Regions from separate parts of the Pseudoalteromonas sp. MMG033 genome, predicted to be linked through region 3. Evidence: predicted binding sites of a transcription regulator. Region 3 holds the regulator's gene; each other region holds the start of a gene.
What was found. The regulator MetJ, encoded in region 3, represses methionine synthesis genes. The targets are predictions, from matches to a motif close to TAGACGTCTAGACGTCTA.
Positions count from the first base shown of each region.

Region 1 (6,095 bases), 240 kb from region 3:
TACACCGCGACACGAGTGGCAAAATGCGCGTCGTTATTTGAGCGCAGTGGACGTAACCAAACTTGGAAGATCTGCTCAGAGCGACCTAAGTTCGCATCAGGCATAGTTTGGTACATACCGCGTGGGAAGTATTCTATGTAAGCATAATCGCCATAGTTCATACCACGAGTTTGACGAATTCGGTCAAATAGGAAAGCGCCTGAATTACGGTGCTCACCAAAGTATGAACGTACTAACCATAACGCAGTCCAATCTTTGCTACTACGTACGGTGTCAATTGGGAAACCAAATGACACCGCCGTTGATTTAGCGCTTTTCTCAACTACGGTCGCATGGATCCCATCTAGTGCAGGTGCATCCGTAACATTTAAACGCTTTTCTTCACCTTTTGGTAAACGCGTTAAGTCTTGTATCAATTGCGCCTTCAAATCGTCATTTAACGCACCTGTTAACCCTAGATTTAACTTCGCCTGAGTGAACTGACTGTGATAGAAATCCTTCACATCTTGCAATGTTAGGGCTTCTAAATCTGACAAATCACCTAAATTAAGACTTTCATAGGCATGACCTTGATACAACTTATGATAAAGCACCTCTTTACCCAGCTCTTCATCATTGGACGACTTTAAGTCTGAATTAATGTTATCAATCAGCTCTTTTTTCAGGCGACTAAAGTCATCTTCTCTAAAGCCTGGATTGAGCAGTTGCTCACCAACTAATGCATACCACTGCTGTGCATTGTCTTTATGCACACGACCACGCAATGCAATCATTTCTTTATCTACTTGATGAGCAAAGCTACCCGCTAGCGGGTACATGGCTTTTTGAATTTCTTTATATGACTTAGTTGCACTGCCACCTTTAGCCAGCATTGCTGCGGTCAAAGCAGCAACCCCTTTTTTCCCAACCGGATCAGCCGCCGCGCCCGTGTAAAATAACCAATTCACATCAACAAGCGGTGAATTTGACGTTTTATCTAGTACAGTAAAGTGCTGCTCTGTAGGGCGGTTTAGCTCAGCCGTCAGTGCATCAAGCGCTACTTCTTTATCAAAACCAGTGATTTCAGCTTTTGCTGACATGGTGACGGTATTGCGTCCAGAATCAACAAAGTATTTGTTTGCGATGCGGCGAATGTCTTCTGGGGTGACAGTGTCTGCCGTTGCATACATTTGGTTGATAACTTCAGGATCACGTTCAAAGTGCACATAGCTTGCTAGCATAGATGCAATTGCTTTTGATGAGTCTAAATCATTGGCAAAGCTATAACGCTTATTTGATTTAAGCGCCGCCAGCTTGCCTTCATCTACCAATTCCGTACGTGCTGTCGCATAAGTACGGTTAATTGCGTCACGCACGGTCACAAGGTCTTTTTCGTCTTCGACTTTAACGAACACATGTAAAAGGCCGGGATCTTTTGTTTCTGCATTATAGGTAATCAATTGTGTCGCAATTTGCTTATCCACGACCAACTCTTGATATAACTTAGAGTTTTCTGAGAAATATAACTCGGAAATTAAATCTACTGCCGCACGATCTTTTTCAGTTGGCTGCCAAGCTGGTCCTTTGTAAGAGACTAATAACCAGTGACCCGGTTGCCCTTCATTGACGACATGCTGGTATTTTGCTGCTTGCTGCTTTGGCTCGACTGGGATCTCTGCTTGATATTCACCACGCTGCCACTCACCCCAGTGCTTTTTCACCATATTTATCGTGGCTTGTGGCTCCACATCACCCACGATGATGATGGTCGCATATTCAGGCTTATAAAAGCGCTCGAAGAATAAATCCGCATAGGCCATTTGATCTGGCATTGCCTCTATATCTTCAAAAAAGCCCATCGTAGTATGTTTATAGGTGTGCTCATCAAACGCCTTTTCACGTACAGCACCTAATAATTTGCGAAGCGGATTGGCATTATTTTTAAGGTATTCCCCCTTTACGGTCAACGCCTCTGTACGGAATTGCTCTTCGCTAAAATGTAGGTTTTGGAAAATATCAGACTGGATCTCTAATACTTTTTCTAAATGTTCTTTAGAGAAGCTTAAATAATAATTGGTGTAGTCGTTGGTTGTATAAGCGCGGTTATCAACCCCTGAATTTTTGATGATGTCTTTGTAGATTGCTTCAGGGTATTTTTTAGACCCCTTAAACATCATATGTTCAAAGAAGTGTGCAAAACCTGTTTTGCCATCTTCGATTTCATTGCGCGAACCAACGGATACTGGGATCTGTAAAGATACAACATCGGGATAATCAGTCTTAACCACCATCACACGTAGCCCATTATCGAGCTCTTCCAAGACATAGTCTTGAGAAAACACTTTGTTTTCAGCAGTGTTCACCGCAGCTACGGCATTGCTTTGAAGACTATTGGTATTGTTTGCGTTATTTGCAGCGCAGCCACTCAGTGCCAAGGTAACAGCAAGGCTGGTTGCCAAAAGCTTAAATTTCATATGCGTCCCTAAATTTATCATTTTGTCTCTGTATGCCAGTGCAAAGCACAGGTTTATTCCCTGATTATGCCTTAAAGAAAGCAAAAATCTCATATATCTCGATAAATGGTGAAAAAAACTTACCTCGGATTGCATTAAAAATTTGCACCATAATGTTCTTTAATTTCAGTCCTTATGAAAAAAAATCATATTTAATGAAGTAAATTCAATAAAAAAATCTATCTAGACGTCTAAATGGCTGCTATATTTACCCTGTAATGATGAATGAGCGGGAATGAGGACATGGCTTTAACGCTGCAAGAGAAAATATTAGACCCTAATCAAGGCGTATATTTAATTGGTACAACTCCACCTAAGCTAGGCACAGATAGCGAACAGCTTCAAACGATTGCCACTAAGCTGTTAAATCGATTGCATGAAATCGAGTATGATGGGGTGGTGATTTACGACATTCAAGATGAAAGCAGCCGTACACAGGTGCCAAGACCTTTTCCTTTTAAGCAAACAGTCGACCCGGTTGAATACAGTAAATTAGTCCGTGATTTATCTAATCTAGACGTCATCACCTATAAAAGTGTTGCACAACGGGACAGAGAAGAGTTCACCCAATGGTTACAGAAAACAAAACAAGATTTTGGCTTGAACAACCTTGTGCTAGTGGGCAGCCCATCTTCAAAAGGCGACATAAAATTAGGTTTGCCTGAGGCTTATCAAACTTTACGTGAGCATACACAAGACTTTTTCTTGGGCGGTGTTACTATCGCTGAGCGCCATGCAAACAAACGCAATGAGCATGAGAGACTGATCGATAAAACCACCAAAGGCTGCGAGTATTTCATATCTCAAGCAGTGTATGATGCGCAAGCAACGATTGATTTATTAACCAGTTATGCACGTACTTGTCGTCAGCAAGGCAATGAACCAAAGCGCATTATTTTGACCTTCACCCCCTGTGGTGGGCAAAAGACACTCGAGTTTATGCAGTGGTTGGGTATCTCAGTGCCAGAAGCAACTAAATGGCGCATGTTAGATGCCGACAATACGCTCAATGAATCAATAAAAATTTGCCGTGAGAATTTAGATTTGATTTTACGAAGTTGCGCGCACTTGGATATTCCTCTTGGCCTAAACATTGAGAGCTTAACCAACCGTAAAGAAGAAATTGATGCCTCTATCAATTTGTATCGCCTACTCAAAGCCACCATGGAATTGCAACTGGCAGAGAAGCAAATCGCTTAATCATTTCAGTACACCATTCATCTCGTAAAAAGCCCCAAAATGGGGCTTTTTTCATGATAACTCAGCGCTTAAATCGGAGACCCAGGAGGCATAGCCAAAGGCGCATAATTTGCAGGCCATTTACCTTCTTTTAAGAAATACTGAATATGCTCGCCTAAATAGAGCGAAAACGCATCAGCTTTACTTGGGCTTGAAAACAGCGACTGTTCTGTTGTGTCCTGCGCGACTTGTCGCAAATAATAGCGAAGCTGTGCTTGCACCTCTGGTGCAACTTTATCGCTCAGGCTCAGATCCGCCATGCGATAGGCCGTTAAATACTGCACGCGTTGGTTTAACTTTTTCGCCATAGTAGATTTTGCATTGGCTTCAAATACATGCGCATGGACCTTTGCCAATACTTCATCACTGCCTAAATAGCGGTCATTGCGCGCATACTGCTGAGCAACGCGATTTAAACGCTCGGCATTCAGTAATAACTTCAATGTGTGCTGGGTTGCCATTTCTGGTAATGCCATAGCATCTAACGTCAAGCCAGTTCTGCCATGAACACTTTCGCGATTTCTCGACTCACCGTAAGCCTTAGGTGGGATCACCGCCAGTACAGACTCAGGAATACTCAGTGACTCAGGAGATAATGTCTCCAACAGTGCCTGCAATGCATCCACTTGCTGTGCTTTTGCCACAACATGTGCACCTTTTACTTTGTCTTCACCGCGTACTTCATAGTCGTAATCAACGCCGCCTATCAACTTCACAGCAGACTCAACTTGATACCTGTGGAATAAATACAGTGGCACCAACTTTTCTTCTAACTGTGATAAGGCAACGCCTTTTTTGATGTTATTAGGACCAAATTGAGCCAGGGCTTGTTGGCGAATGCCCATCACACGACGTAGTTCAGCTGTTGGGTCTTCACCGTTATCCCACAAGTGTGCCGTCGGGTGAGCACCACCTTGCGGTCTTGCGTCTGCATCAGAGATATACGCCAATCCCATGTCGTTGGTCTGCTTAATCACTTGCGCCAGCGCTTGCGCTTCATCTGTGGCACGATAGTCACCATAGCCGTATTTGACCGCTTGGATATCCCAAGTCCCCATACCAGAGGCATAACCTTTGCTCACATCAAGCTGTCCATCATTGGTAAATTGCACCAGTGGGTGTGGGTAATCCATAACGGATGCGCGGCCATCTGCTGATGCTGCAAAGTTATGAGCAATACCTAAAGTGTGGCCAATTTCATGTGCACTGAGTTGGCGAATGCGATCCAGCGCCATATCATGTAGTTTTTGGGTGACTTCATCGCCTTTGATAAAAGGTGCAGCAAGGGCTTCTGCAATGAGAATATCTTGACGCACTCTCAATGACCCTAATGTCACATGTCCTTTGATGATTTCACCGCTTAATGGGTTGATAATAGATGCACCATACGACCAGCCACGCGTCGCTCTGTGAACCCATTGGATCACGTTATAGCGCACATCCATCGGATCTGCATGCTCGGGTAACATTTTCACTTCAAATGCGCCTTTATAACCAGCCGCTTCAAATGCATCATCCCACCAGCGCGCACCATCAAGCAATGCGGTTTTTACCGGTTCGGGCACACCGGGATCTAAATAGTAAACAATCGGTTTTACTGGCTCAGACACTTTTGCCGTAGGGTCTTTTTTCTCTAGGCGATGACGTGGAATATAGCGCACATACATCGAGCTTCCTAAAGGTGCCGAGTAATCTTTGTGCTCAATGCTCCAAAACCCTGACTGAGGGTGGAACTGACGTGGCTGATAGTTTTCATCAGGCAACTCAATAAGTGAATGACGCTGATGCACCGTGATGGCATAAGGATCTGCCACGGCTTGGCGCACATACTTACCAGGATTGCCGCCTTTAAACGTCAGCACAGCCTCTAATTCGGTGTTTTTTACAAAAGCCTTTGAGCGCTCAGAATAAACCGCACTGCGACTTGCATCTAGACTGTAACTACCTTGCTCAGTGGCTTTTAATCGACGCGATACACCATGCACATCCGACAACAGGTAAGGCGTGTAATCAATTAAAACACTGTCACTGTCCTCGGCAACGACTTTAAAACCATGCAAAATACTTGATGCAAATGCCTCTTTAACACTTTGCTGCTCGGCATGATTATCTGCACTGGCGCGATAATACGTATTGTTAGCACGCAACATGACTTTATTGCCAAAGCGCTCAAACTGTACCAAATGTGTACCACCCAGCTGACCTCTATCCAGCCCGATATCATTGGACCCAACACCATAAGGCAAACTGTGCTGTAGTAAAAAAGGCTGTGCAAATTTATCTACATCTAGGTAAATTTTACCGCTGCTTTGATCTGCATAAAATGAGTAAAACCCGGGGAAATGGTTAAACTTATCAGTAAAT
Region 1 is NZ_CM170070.1:2,001,904-2,007,998, reverse strand. It holds gene AC2CZC_RS08795 (M16 family metallopeptidase) at 1-2,453, opposite strand, end outside; gene AC2CZC_RS08790 (methylenetetrahydrofolate reductase) at 2,736-3,692, shown strand; gene AC2CZC_RS08785 (zinc-dependent metalloprotease) at 3,761-6,095, opposite strand, start outside.
Region 1: AC2CZC_RS08790 (methylenetetrahydrofolate reductase) is a predicted target of MetJ. The motif match lies at 2,677-2,694, and genes of this name have one in related genera.

Region 2 (6,095 bases), 1.7 Mb from region 3:
AGTAAAACTTATGCACAAAAAAACCGCCCTGTTGGGCGGTTTTTTAATTTCTTAAACGCGATTAAAACAAAGCGTTTGCTTTGGCGACTACGTTTTCAACAGTAAAGCCAAAGTGCTTGAATAGCTCACCAGCAGGTGCCGATTCACCAAAGGTGCTCATACCAACAATAGCACCGTTTAAACCCACATACTTGTACCAGAAATCTTCAATGCCCGCTTCAATTGCAACTCGACGAGTTATCGATGCAGGTAATACTGATTCTTTATACTCTGGAGATTGCGCATCAAATACATCTGTTGAAGGCATTGAAACAACACGTACTTTTTTACCTTCTTGACGTAATTGCTCTGCTGCTTCTACAGCCAATTGAACTTCTGAGCCGGTTGCGATAAGAATAACCTCAGGGTTTGTATCACAACTTAACACATAGCCACCGCACTTAATTGCAGCAACTTGTTCTTCAGTACGAGCTTGCTGTGCAAGACCTTGACGCGTAAATACTAAAGATGTAGGACCGTCTTTACGCTCAATCGCTTGCTGCCATGATACTGCTGACTCAACCTGATCACATGGACGCCAGCTAACTAAGTTAGGTGTCAAACGCATATTAGCAAGTTGCTCTACAGGTTGGTGTGTCGGTCCATCTTCACCTAGACCAATTGAATCATGCGTATAAACAAAGATACTTGGTTGCTTCATTAATGCAGCCATACGCACGGCATTACGTGCATATTCCATGAACATTAGGAATGTAGCACCGTAAGGAATAAAGCCTTTATGTAGGGCAATACCATTCATGATTGCAGACATACCAAACTCACGCACACCGTAGAAAATATAGTTGCCTGATGCGTCATCCGCAGTTAGACCTTTAGAGCCTTCCCAAATTGTTAGGTTAGAGCCTGCAAGGTCTGCTGAACCACCCATAAACTCTGGTAAAATTGGACCAAATGCATTTAGTGCATTTTGCGACGCCTTACGTGTTGCAGGGTTAGCAGGGGTTGCCTGTAACTCAGCAATATAAGCTTCGGTTTGCTCAGTCCAATTAGCAGGTAATTCACCTTTGGTACGACGCTCAAACTCAGCAGCAAGCTCTGGATAATGCATCTGGTACTCTGTAAATTTAACCAACCATTCGCTTTGAATTTGTTGGCCGTGTGCCGCACCATTCCATTTAGCGTAAACATCTTCAGGGATCTCGAAAGCATCATGCTTCCAACCTAAAAACTCACGCGCTGCTTTAATTTCATCATCACCTAATGGCGCACCGTGACAGTCATGGCTACCTGATTTGTTAGGTGAGCCGTAACCAATAACCGTTTTACAACAAATCAACGTTGGCTTGCCTGTTTCAGCTCGCGCAGCTTCAATCGCTTCTTTAATAGCTTCGCTATCATGACCATCCACAGCTGGAATAACATGCCAACCATAAGACTCAAAGCGCTTAGGTGTATCATCACTGAACCACCCTTCAACTTCACCGTCAATTGAAATGCCATTGTCATCCCAAAATGCGATTAACTTACCTAGCCCTAGAGTGCCCGCCAGTGAGCACGCTTCGTGAGAGATGCCTTCCATCAGACAGCCATCACCTAAAAATGCATAAGTAAAGTGGTTTACAATATCGTATTCATCACGGTTAAATTGTGCCGCAAGTGCCTTTTCGGCAATTGCCATACCAACAGCATTTGTAATGCCTTGTCCTAGAGGACCCGTTGTAGTTTCGATACCTGGTGCATACCCATATTCAGGGTGGCCAGGTGTTTTAGAGTGCATCTGACGGAAATTTTTTAAATCATCAATCGATAACTCATAACCGCTCAAGTGTAATAAAGAATAAATTAACATTGAGCCGTGACCATTTGATAATACAAATCTGTCTCTATCTACCCACTCAGGATTATTCGGGTTGTGCTTCAAATAATCGCGCCAAAGTACCTCTGCGATGTCTGCCATGCCCATGGGTGCCCCTGGGTGGCCTGATTTAGCCTTTTGTACAGCGTCCATGGATAGAACGCGAATTGCGTTTGCAAGTTCTTTGCGAGATGGCATGGATTCTCCTACCTTTAAGTGTTTGCACGGTGGTTTTAAAGGCCCATTCTTACTTAATAAAATAACCACTGCAATTAAAATCACAATAAAAGTTATAAATTCACATTGTTTTTAATGCACAAAATGCAACTATCTAAAAATAGACGTCTAGGCGTAAAAAAACTATGCATACAACCCTGTTTTAGTTAGAATAACTCCCTAGATTTTCAAGCGCTGTTTTACGCATGTTCGCGAAGCGCACTTTTTGTGAGTATAAAATAATGGCGAAACACTTATTTACTTCAGAGTCAGTTTCTGAAGGCCATCCGGATAAAATTGCGGATCAAATTTCAGATGCAGTATTAGATGCAATTCTTGAGCAAGACCCAAAAGCACGTGTTGCGTGTGAAACCTATGTAAAAACAGGTATGGTCATGGTTGGTGGTGAAGTAACCACAAGCGCTTGGGTAGACATCGAAGAGCTAACTCGTAAAACAGTTCGCGAAATTGGTTATACGCATTCAGATATGGGCTTTGACGCTGATTCTTGTGCAATCTTAAACACAATTGGTAAGCAGTCTCCTGATATTAACCAAGGTGTAGACCGCTCTCGCCCTGAAGACCAAGGTGCTGGCGACCAGGGTTTGATGTTTGGTTATGCATGTAATGAAACTGATGTTTTAATGCCTGCACCAATTACATATTCTCACCGTCTAGTTCAACGTCAAGCTGAAGTACGTAAAGACGGCACGTTACCTTGGTTACGACCAGACGCAAAATCACAGGTTACTTTTGCCTATGAAAATGGCCAACCTGTGGGTATCGATGCAGTAGTACTATCTACTCAGCACTGTGACTCAGTGTCTCAAGATGACCTAGTAGAAGCGGTAATGGAAACTATCATCAAACCAACTCTACCAAAAGAGTTGATCACTGACGCGACTAAATTCTTTATCAACCCAACTGGCCGTTTCGTGATCGGTGGTCCTATGGGCGACTGTGGTTTAACTGGTCGTAAAATCATCGTTGATACATACGGTGGCATGGCTAGACACGGCGGTGGTGCTTTCTCAGGTAAAGATCCTTCTAAGGTTGACCGTTCAGCAGCTTATGCAGGTCGTTATGTTGCTAAAAACATCGTGGCAGCAGGCTTAGCTGATAAGTGTGAGATCCAAGTTTCTTATGCAATTGGTGTTGCAGAGCCAACATCTATCAGCATTGATACATTTGGCACAGGTAAAGTAGATGAAGCGCGTCTGATCGAACTAGTTCGTGAACACTTCGACCTTCGTCCATACGGCCTTATCACTATGCTTGACCTAGAACGTCCAATTTACCAGCCAACGGCTGCATATGGTCACTTCGGCCGTGAAGAGTTCCCTTGGGAAAAAACAGACAAAGCAGAAGCACTTAAAGCAGCTGCTGGTCTTTAATAAGTCATTACTTATTATTGTAAAGGCGCCGCTGGCGCCTTTTTTATCCTATCAAGTATTCTTCGACATCTTCTTTTATATCTGTATAGTCATCATCGCTTAAATCTAAAGCAAGCATCACGTCATCTTTAAATGCATGCCAATCAGCACAACTCCTAAAGTGCTTTATTTCAAAACAAAAATTCTCCGCCAGCTTCAAAGTCGCCATGATTTGTTTTTCGACGCTAGAATCACTCTCTTGAAAAAATGACGAGTCATGATGTCGCAAAATAATTTGACATACTCTTTTTGGCAAATGCCAAGAGCTTGCTAAATAATATCCTACAACAGTGTGATTTGTTGGGTACTGTTGCGCTTCATACTCTATCAGCGAGTGCTCTGGACGTTGTGCAGCACGCATAAGCACATCATTATAATCTTCAAAGCGCATCGCCATTGCTGGGATCCCGGCATCATGGAACAAACCGAGTAATTGCAAATCTTCAATTGGCATTGCCGAATTCACTTTTTTTCCAATGAGCATGGCAACTTGTGAAATATCAGACGCACTATCCCAAAAACGCTGCAAGGAAATACAACAGTCATCTTGCGCAAACGCACTTTTTAGCAAATGCCCAGTCACCACTTGAGTAATACAATTCATCCCCAAAAACATCACAGCCTGCTTAATGTCTGTCACAGTTCTAGACATGCCATATGCAGGAGAGTTGATAACTTTTAATACAGCAGCAGACGTAGCGACATCTTCTGTAATAATGCCAGCTACTCGATTTAATTCAGGTTCATCTCTATTTAATTCATCTTGGAGGCTTTGTAAGATCTCTGGCTTAGCAGGTAAACTAAAGCCGGATCTTAAATCTGCTAAAACTTTGTCATCAATATCTATCATAGGTCACCTATGTGGTGGCTTTGATTTTAGTGTAGTAGATGAATTTTGACCTGTCGCGACTATTTAGTAATCTCTAATAGTCATCAATTTGGATCAGATTAAGTGAAATAGTTCGAGTAATTGATTGTTGAACTTGGCAACAAAATAGTAACTGAAGAAAGAAAAGTGCTTTGTACAATATTTATTTTTTAATGACTCGTATTTTTAGATTAAAGAATCAGATTCAGGGCGCTTTTAACACCCTGAATGTAGCAGTTTTTACCCAAACTTTACCAATAAGGCTCACAACTAATTGACGCGTCTCGGCTCTGATCCATTGCACTAATTAAAAAATCCGATTTTTGCTGCAACCAAACCAAAATATCAGACAATGGTTGAGCTTCTTGCCCTTCACAAAGCTGCTGTAAGTAATGCAATGTCTCCAGCTCATAAATACCTGCGAGAATATCCATCCAAGGCGCTCTAAAACTTAACCTGAGCTCTTCATCAAATAGCGAACCTAAACAACTGCCGCTGAGTAACATCTCTTCAATACTTGAACGTGTTTGCACATATTGCTCAAGCGACATTGAACTTTTGTTAAGAAACATAGATTTGAGCTTTTTCCACTCTAAATCAAACGTTTTTTTAGCCATCGAACGCACATTGCTCTGCGCTGATTTTATTGCATTTTGATCCCACTGCTGTCGCCAACTTTTTTCAATTAACCAGCGAGTTAAGGACAATAACAGCTTGTTATATCGTGGGCAGTGGAAGAGATCTTCTAAGTCCGTTTTGGTAGGCTGTACGCTTTTCAGGTCATCAATCACCTGAGACAGCTCCGGTGCACCGTGAATGCGTTTATAGTAGGCATGGCGTTTAGATGTGTAAGTCTTTAAATATATGGCGCTCTCTACCCAATCAAGCTCACCTAACAACCACTTCAGTTCTTTGCGTAGGCTATCCGTGGTTTCCCTTTCGACAAACTCTTCAAATAACCAAAAAGCATGCTTAATTAAACGCACACCATCAATGATGCGTTTAAGCGTTTTTAAGCTTGGCTCATTGACATAACATTGCTCATGTTTTTGTACTAACGCAATTGCATAGTTAATTGTTTTTATAAACGCCTGCTCTTGGTTCATATCACTAGATAATGGTACAAATCCAATTTCTTTATCAGCTTTCAACGGTTTATCATCAGCTAAACGATATCCTCTAGCAGCTTTAGAGTAGTAACCTAGCCTTACCCCAATCTGTGCAACGAGTTGCTCTGCCAATAAAAATAAATCAACACGATCTCCTTCAACAAGCTCTATCTCCAGCTCAGAAATCGCCTCAGACTTTCCACTTGCGGATACTTCACCTTTATCTAATACCACCTCAATTAAACTGCCTGATTCAGTCTCTATCAGCCAAGTTCTTCTAATAAAGTTCGTGCTAAATATTGGAAATAAGTTTTCAGCAATTGACTCAAGTTGCATGCCCATGGGCCAAATATTAGAATCGAAAGCAAAGATATCCGGTTTTCTTGTTTTTAATGGTAAGTTATATTCTGGGCGTTGATGAAGACCCCCTAACACTTCACCAGAGAGCTTTATTGTCTGCTCGCAGTCGTCGTTTTGGCAACGTGTGCGAAGCCCAATATCTAAAGCCCTTAACTCTCTACTCGGCGTATCATAATATGCATTTTCTAAATTTTTAGCCGGTTTGTTATTCACCCGCTTCGCAAATTGTGTGATCAATGCTGGGATAAGCGGAA
Region 2 is NZ_CM170070.1:100,218-106,312, forward strand. It holds gene tkt (transketolase) at 62-2,053, opposite strand; gene metK (methionine adenosyltransferase) at 2,314-3,465, shown strand; gene AC2CZC_RS00390 (HDOD domain-containing protein) at 3,509-4,354, opposite strand; gene AC2CZC_RS00395 (CYTH and CHAD domain-containing protein) at 4,624-6,095, opposite strand, start outside.
Region 2: metK (methionine adenosyltransferase) is a predicted target of MetJ. The motif match lies at 2,194-2,211, and genes of this name have one in related genera.

Region 3 (6,095 bases):
CAAGTAAATAATCATCACCCCCTTTATTAAAGTGATGAATACTATGCTGTATGAGCTGACTCAAAGTACGAACTTCGCCAACAGCTAGTCCTTCAACACGGATCAAATCTAGCTCATCAAAAGTGGTGATAAAACGTTTGTCTTTGCTATAGCCTTGCTTAACGATTTCCGTACCAACGACCTCTGGGTCATAGCTACTACGAACTTGTAATTTTATATTGGTATCTTTTAATGGAGAAAGTGTTTTCGCATGCAGTACAGGGTTGCCAAGGCGAGCTAATAGGTTGGCTTGAACACGGCACACTTTTGGATATTTTATTGCAGAACTCACTTTACGAGGGTCCGTGCTAAATACGCCCTGCGTATCAGTCCAAATTGAAACCGCTTTAGCATCAATATAGTTAGCAAGTAAAGTTGCGCTATAGTCACTGCCATTACGTCCAAGTGTAATTGTTTTTGCGTCGCAATCTGAGGCAATAAAGCCAGTCACAACGTAAATCTTATCCGCTTTAATTTGCGCAAGACAAGCTTGCTTATTTTGAGCGTGTAATAATTGTCCCTGATGCTGTGTGAACAGCGTTCTTGCATCAACATCCAACGATTCCACATTTAACGTGCAAAGCAAACGCGCTAATAATCTTGCTGACCAAATCTCACCATGAGCCAGCAATGTCGCCTCGTGCAACACGCCACCCTTGGCCGCTTTAGCAATGCTCTGCAATTCATCTTTTAGTTGGCTTGATAATGCACTCACCTGTTGACTATCAAATAGCTCGCTTAGAAGCTGATTTTGATGATTTTCTACCTGCAATAAGATGTCGTTAAATCCATTGTCATCTTTTTGCACATAGCTTTGCCATAGCTTGACCAAAGTATTGGTCGTTTTACCGGCTGCAGAAACGACTACACAATCACCCGCTTGGCATTGGCCCAAAATAATATTTGCAACCGCTTGATAACGTGCTGCTGAGCTCAGGCTTGAGCCACCAAATTTATGTACTACTTTTGTCATGTGCTTACCATAAAACCGTATGTGCTGGTGATAACTTAAAATCTTTAGCACTGTCTGAACTGCCAGATTCAGGGCTATTTACTTTTTGAAAAGCCAGCTCTAAATCAGCAAGTAAATCTTCTACATCTTCGATACCAACTGAAATACGGATCAAAGTATCTCCAACGCCTGCTTCAAGGCGAGCCTGTGGTTCCATGCCCGCATGAGTCATAGTCGCTGGGTGGCAAATTAAACTTTCCACACCGCCTAAAGATTCTGCCAAAGAGAACTGAGAAAGTGAGGTTAAAAATGTCGCAGAGTCTTTCAGAGTCCCTTTAATATCAAAACTCACCATGCCACCAAATCCATGCTGCTGCTTTTTCGCAAGTTCGTGCTGAGGGTGTGATTCAAGACCCGGGTAATATACCTGCTCGACAAAGGGTGAGGCTTCTAAATACTGCGCAATCGCTAATGCATTTTGCTCATGCTGCTTTAGGCGTACTTTTAATGTTCTTAAACCGCGCAGTGTTAAGTAACTATCAAACGGAGAGCCCGTGATCCCGATATTATTTGCCCACCAAGCAAGCTCATCGCCGAGCTCTTGAGTGCGTGCAATAACGGCACCACCAACAACATCTGAGTGGCCATTAATAAATTTAGTGGTTGAATGCACCACGATGTCTACACCGAACGCAATTGGATTTTGCAATGCCGGTGATAAAAATGTATTGTCCGCAGCAACCAAAGCACCACACCCATGTGCAGCATTCACCACGGCCTCAATATCCGTTAAACGTAAAATAGGGTTACTCGGTGTTTCTATCCAAACAATCTTAGGTGCAATCTCTGCAATTTGCGCAAGGCTGTCAGGCTGAGTCAAATCAAGCACTTTTACTTTCAGTAAGCCACGCTTCTCCAACGATGTAAATAAGCGGTAGCTTCCACCATAACAGTCATGTGGAATAACCAGCGTATCATCATGATTTAACAGCTGTGTGACTAGGTGAACTGCTGCCATGCCAGTTGCCGTGATAATGCCTTTTTCACCACCCTCTAGTTGCGTCAGGGTGTCGGCTAATATATCGCGATTTGGATTACCACTGCGACCGTAATCATAGTCTCGCTTCTTATCAAAATCAGCAAAAGAATAGGTCGTAGATAAATAAAGAGGAGGCACAACTGCACCGTGATGCTTGTCAGCATCGATGCCATTTCTTACGGCAATCGTTGACTTTTTACTTTGGCTCATAGGTCACCTAGATACTTGGATGTTTAGACGTCTAAAAGGTTAGATGAACAATTAAAAGATGTCAAAGCATTTATCCTTCTATATGGCTAAATAACTAGTATTTGACTATCTTATTCAAACCGATAAAATTTCGCCACGAAAGCGATAAAGGATGTCAATAAGACTGGATCTTTGACCAAATATGGCAAAAGACCGAGTATTCTGCCAATTTCCTGTACAATGCACACACATAAATTTTGTGCGAAGTACACACCGTCTGCAGTTCACTCAGCACGCAAAATACAGTCTTATTTGCATTCAAGGTAAACACTGAGGCAAGTACACAATTATGGCTAAATGGAACGGTGAATATGTTCACCCTTATGCAGAACACGGTAAAAAATCAGAACAAGTGAAAAAGATCACGGTTTCAATTCCTCTGAATGTACTTAAAGTACTGACGGATGAAAGGACTCGTCGACAGGTGAATAACCTGCGCCATGCAACAAACAGTGAATTATTGTGTGAAGCTTTTCTTCATGCCTTTACAGGGCAACCTTTGCCAAACGATGAAGATTTAAGAAAAGATAATCCTGAAAAGATCCCTGCGGAAGTTCGTGAAATCATGGAAAAAATGGGCTTAGAAATCCCAGAGATCAACGAAGATTAAGTCTTTGTTCAAGCCAAAAAAAGCCTCACAAATATGTGAGGCTTTTTTGTATCTGGTGATTAGGCCATGTAATTTTCTGGCATATCAATTTGCGCCACACCTGAGTCAATTGCAGCTTGTGCAACCGCTTTCGCTATGCGAGGAAGTAAGCGCGGATCCATTGGTTTTGGAATAATATACTCTGAGCCAAACTCCAATGTATCTACTTCCGCTGCAACCAATACTTCTTGAGGTACAGGCTCTTTAGCAATACTACGGATCGCTTCCACTGCTGCAATCTTCATTTCATCGTTAATAGCGGTTGCACGCACATCAAGCGCACCACGGAAAATGAATGGGAAACACAGTACGTTATTAACCTGATTAGGATAATCAGAGCGGCCTGTCGCCATGATTAAATCATCACGCGCGCCATGAGCCACTTCTGGACTGATCTCTGGATCTGGGTTAGAACATGCAAATACCACTGGCTTATCAGCCATCAACTTCAAGTCTTCCGGTGATAATAAGTCAGGACCAGATACACCTACAAACACATCAGCCTCAGCAATGACATCTTGCAAAGTACGCTTGTCCGTATTGTTGGCAAACAGCGTTTTGTATTCATTTAAGTCATCGCGACGTGTATGGATAACACCTTTGCGGTCTAGCATATAAATGTGTTCGCGTTGTGCACCACATTTAATCAATAGCTCCATACATGCGATAGCTGCAGCACCTGCGCCTAAGCAAACAATGATGGCTTCTTTGATGTCTTTACCTTGAATTTCAAGCGCATTCAACATACCCGCAGCTGTAACAATCGCTGTACCGTGTTGATCATCATGGAAAACCGGTACATCACAACGCTCAATCAACGCTTTTTCGATCTCGAAACACTCAGGTGCTTTGATATCTTCTAAGTTAATACCACCAAATGTGTCTGCAATGTTTGCAACCGTATTGATAAAGTCTTCAGTTGTGTTGTGCTTCACTTCAATATCAATTGAGTCCAATCCAGCAAAACGCTTAAATAAAAGAGCTTTACCTTCCATCACAGGCTTAGACGCCAATGGGCCTAAATTACCTAGGCCTAAAATAGCAGTACCATTACTGATAACAGCGACCATATTGCCTTTGCCGGTATAACGATATGCATTGGCTGGATCGGCTGCAATTTCACGTACAGGTTCTGCAACACCTGGACTATAAGCTAGGGCAAGATCTTTGACTGATTCAGCTGGCTTTGTCAGCTCAACACTGATTTTACCTGGGACGGGGTGTGCGTGGTAATGTAATGCTTTTTCACGTAAATCTGACATGACGCGATTTTTTCCTACGAGAAGTTAAAAGTGAGAGTGAGATAAAAATTCGCTAACTGCCTTAAACAATACCTTTTTTGAAAATTAATTCAAGCACTATCAGGTCTATCCTGTTAGCAGATATTTTTTGTAATTTAGCGACTTTTAAGCCACTTTTCATCAATATTTACTGCAACAATTTAACGCTTACACAAACTAAACAGGGCGACAATAGATTAATTTATATGCAAAATAGACAATAAAATCATCTTAGAACAACAATCACAGCATTAATCCAACTTTAAAGAAAGATAACTACATTTAGTGACATTTAGATGACTTTAATAACAAATTTAACCCGCATAACTATTCATAACTAAGGCGAATTTAAACACTCAACACCAACCTATTAATCATAAAAACGAGGTCACAGATGCGATGGTTTATTATGCTAACAATCTATTGTTTTAACTATGTTATAGAACAAATATGGCAACTTTTTAATACAATACCAAGTTGAGAGTGATTTTTATTGCGAGAGAAAGAGAAGAAAGTAATTTTAATAGGGAATAATTGATTTGCTCACAAACGAAAAAAGCACCCGTAGGTGCTTTCTCTTGCTGACTAAGTCGTGATTAACGCTTAGCAGATAGCGCACCGAAGCGCTTGTTGAAGCGATCAACACGACCACCTGTGTCAAGGATCTTCTGCTTACCAGTGTAGAATGGGTGACATGCAGAACATACGTCTAGGTGAATGTCTTTACAAAGTGTTGAACGCGTCTCGAATTTGTTACCACAAGAACAAGTTGCTGAGATCGTCTCGTACTTAGGATGAATACCGTCTTTCATAGGAAACCTCTAGTTTAAGGCCGTATCGCTCTCCAAACCCGAAGTTTGGCACCATACGTCGTTATACAAATAAATTGGACACGTATTTTAGGACTTTCATGTACAAACTACAAGCAATAAATTAGTTATTATGGGGATTTTTATTATTCCTGTTCACTATCCATAATTTAGCCTCACAAGCATAGGGCGATAAGGTATAATCAGCCCAATTCACTTTCATACTTTACGCAATCGGCGGATCACTTGGAGAGCACATGCCATTTGCAGCAGTCGCAATAAAAGTCCCTTTACACAAAACATTTGATTACACCTATCAAAGCACGATGACCCCCTGTGTTGGTGGTCGCGTATGGGTCAAGTTTGCAAATCGACGCTGCGTAGCGGTAGTGACCGAGCTCAAAACGCACAGTGATGTTCCTGAAGATAAAATAAAACCGATTGAATCTGTTATAGATAGCACGCCAATTTTAGATACCGCACATTTAAACTTTTTAGAATTTATTAGTCACTATTACTGCTACCCTTTCGGAGAAACCTTATTTACCGCTTTGCCGGGTGCACTGCGTGATGGTCAAGATGTCGATAAAACGCAAGTTCCCATGCTGACATTGACAGATGAGGGGCGCGAAGTAGTAAACCTGAGAGCCAAAAAGCAACAAGCACTGCTTGAACAAATGCGTACCGCTGGAGATGCGACACACACGGAACTCAAAACACTGGGCTTTACTCAAGCACAAATCAAGGGCTTGCTAGAAAAGCAACTGATCCGCGAAGAGTTGCGCACAGATACGTCATGGCAAAACACGGCACTGTCTGTTGGTAGCAAGCCCCTACTTAATGAAGAACAAGCAACTGCTTGCAGTGCCATCAATCATACAGATGGTTTTCGTACTTTCTTAATCGAAGGGGTCACAGGCAGTGGTAAGACTGAAGTCTATTTACAGTGCTTGGAAAAGGTTCTCAGTGCTGGCAAGCAAGCCTTGGTACTGGTGCCTGAAATTGGTTTAACCCCGCAAACAGTCAACCGATTTAAACGCCGCTTCAAAGGACTGCCTATTGATTTGTGGCACTCCAA
Region 3 is NZ_CM170070.1:1,764,310-1,770,404, reverse strand. It holds gene metL (bifunctional aspartate kinase/homoserine dehydrogenase II) at 1-1,012, opposite strand, end outside; gene metB (cystathionine gamma-synthase) at 1,017-2,240, opposite strand; gene metJ (met regulon transcriptional regulator MetJ) at 2,569-2,889, shown strand; gene AC2CZC_RS07765 (malic enzyme-like NAD(P)-binding protein) at 2,949-4,190, opposite strand; gene rpmE (50S ribosomal protein L31) at 4,805-5,020, opposite strand; gene priA (primosomal protein N') at 5,275-6,095, shown strand, end outside.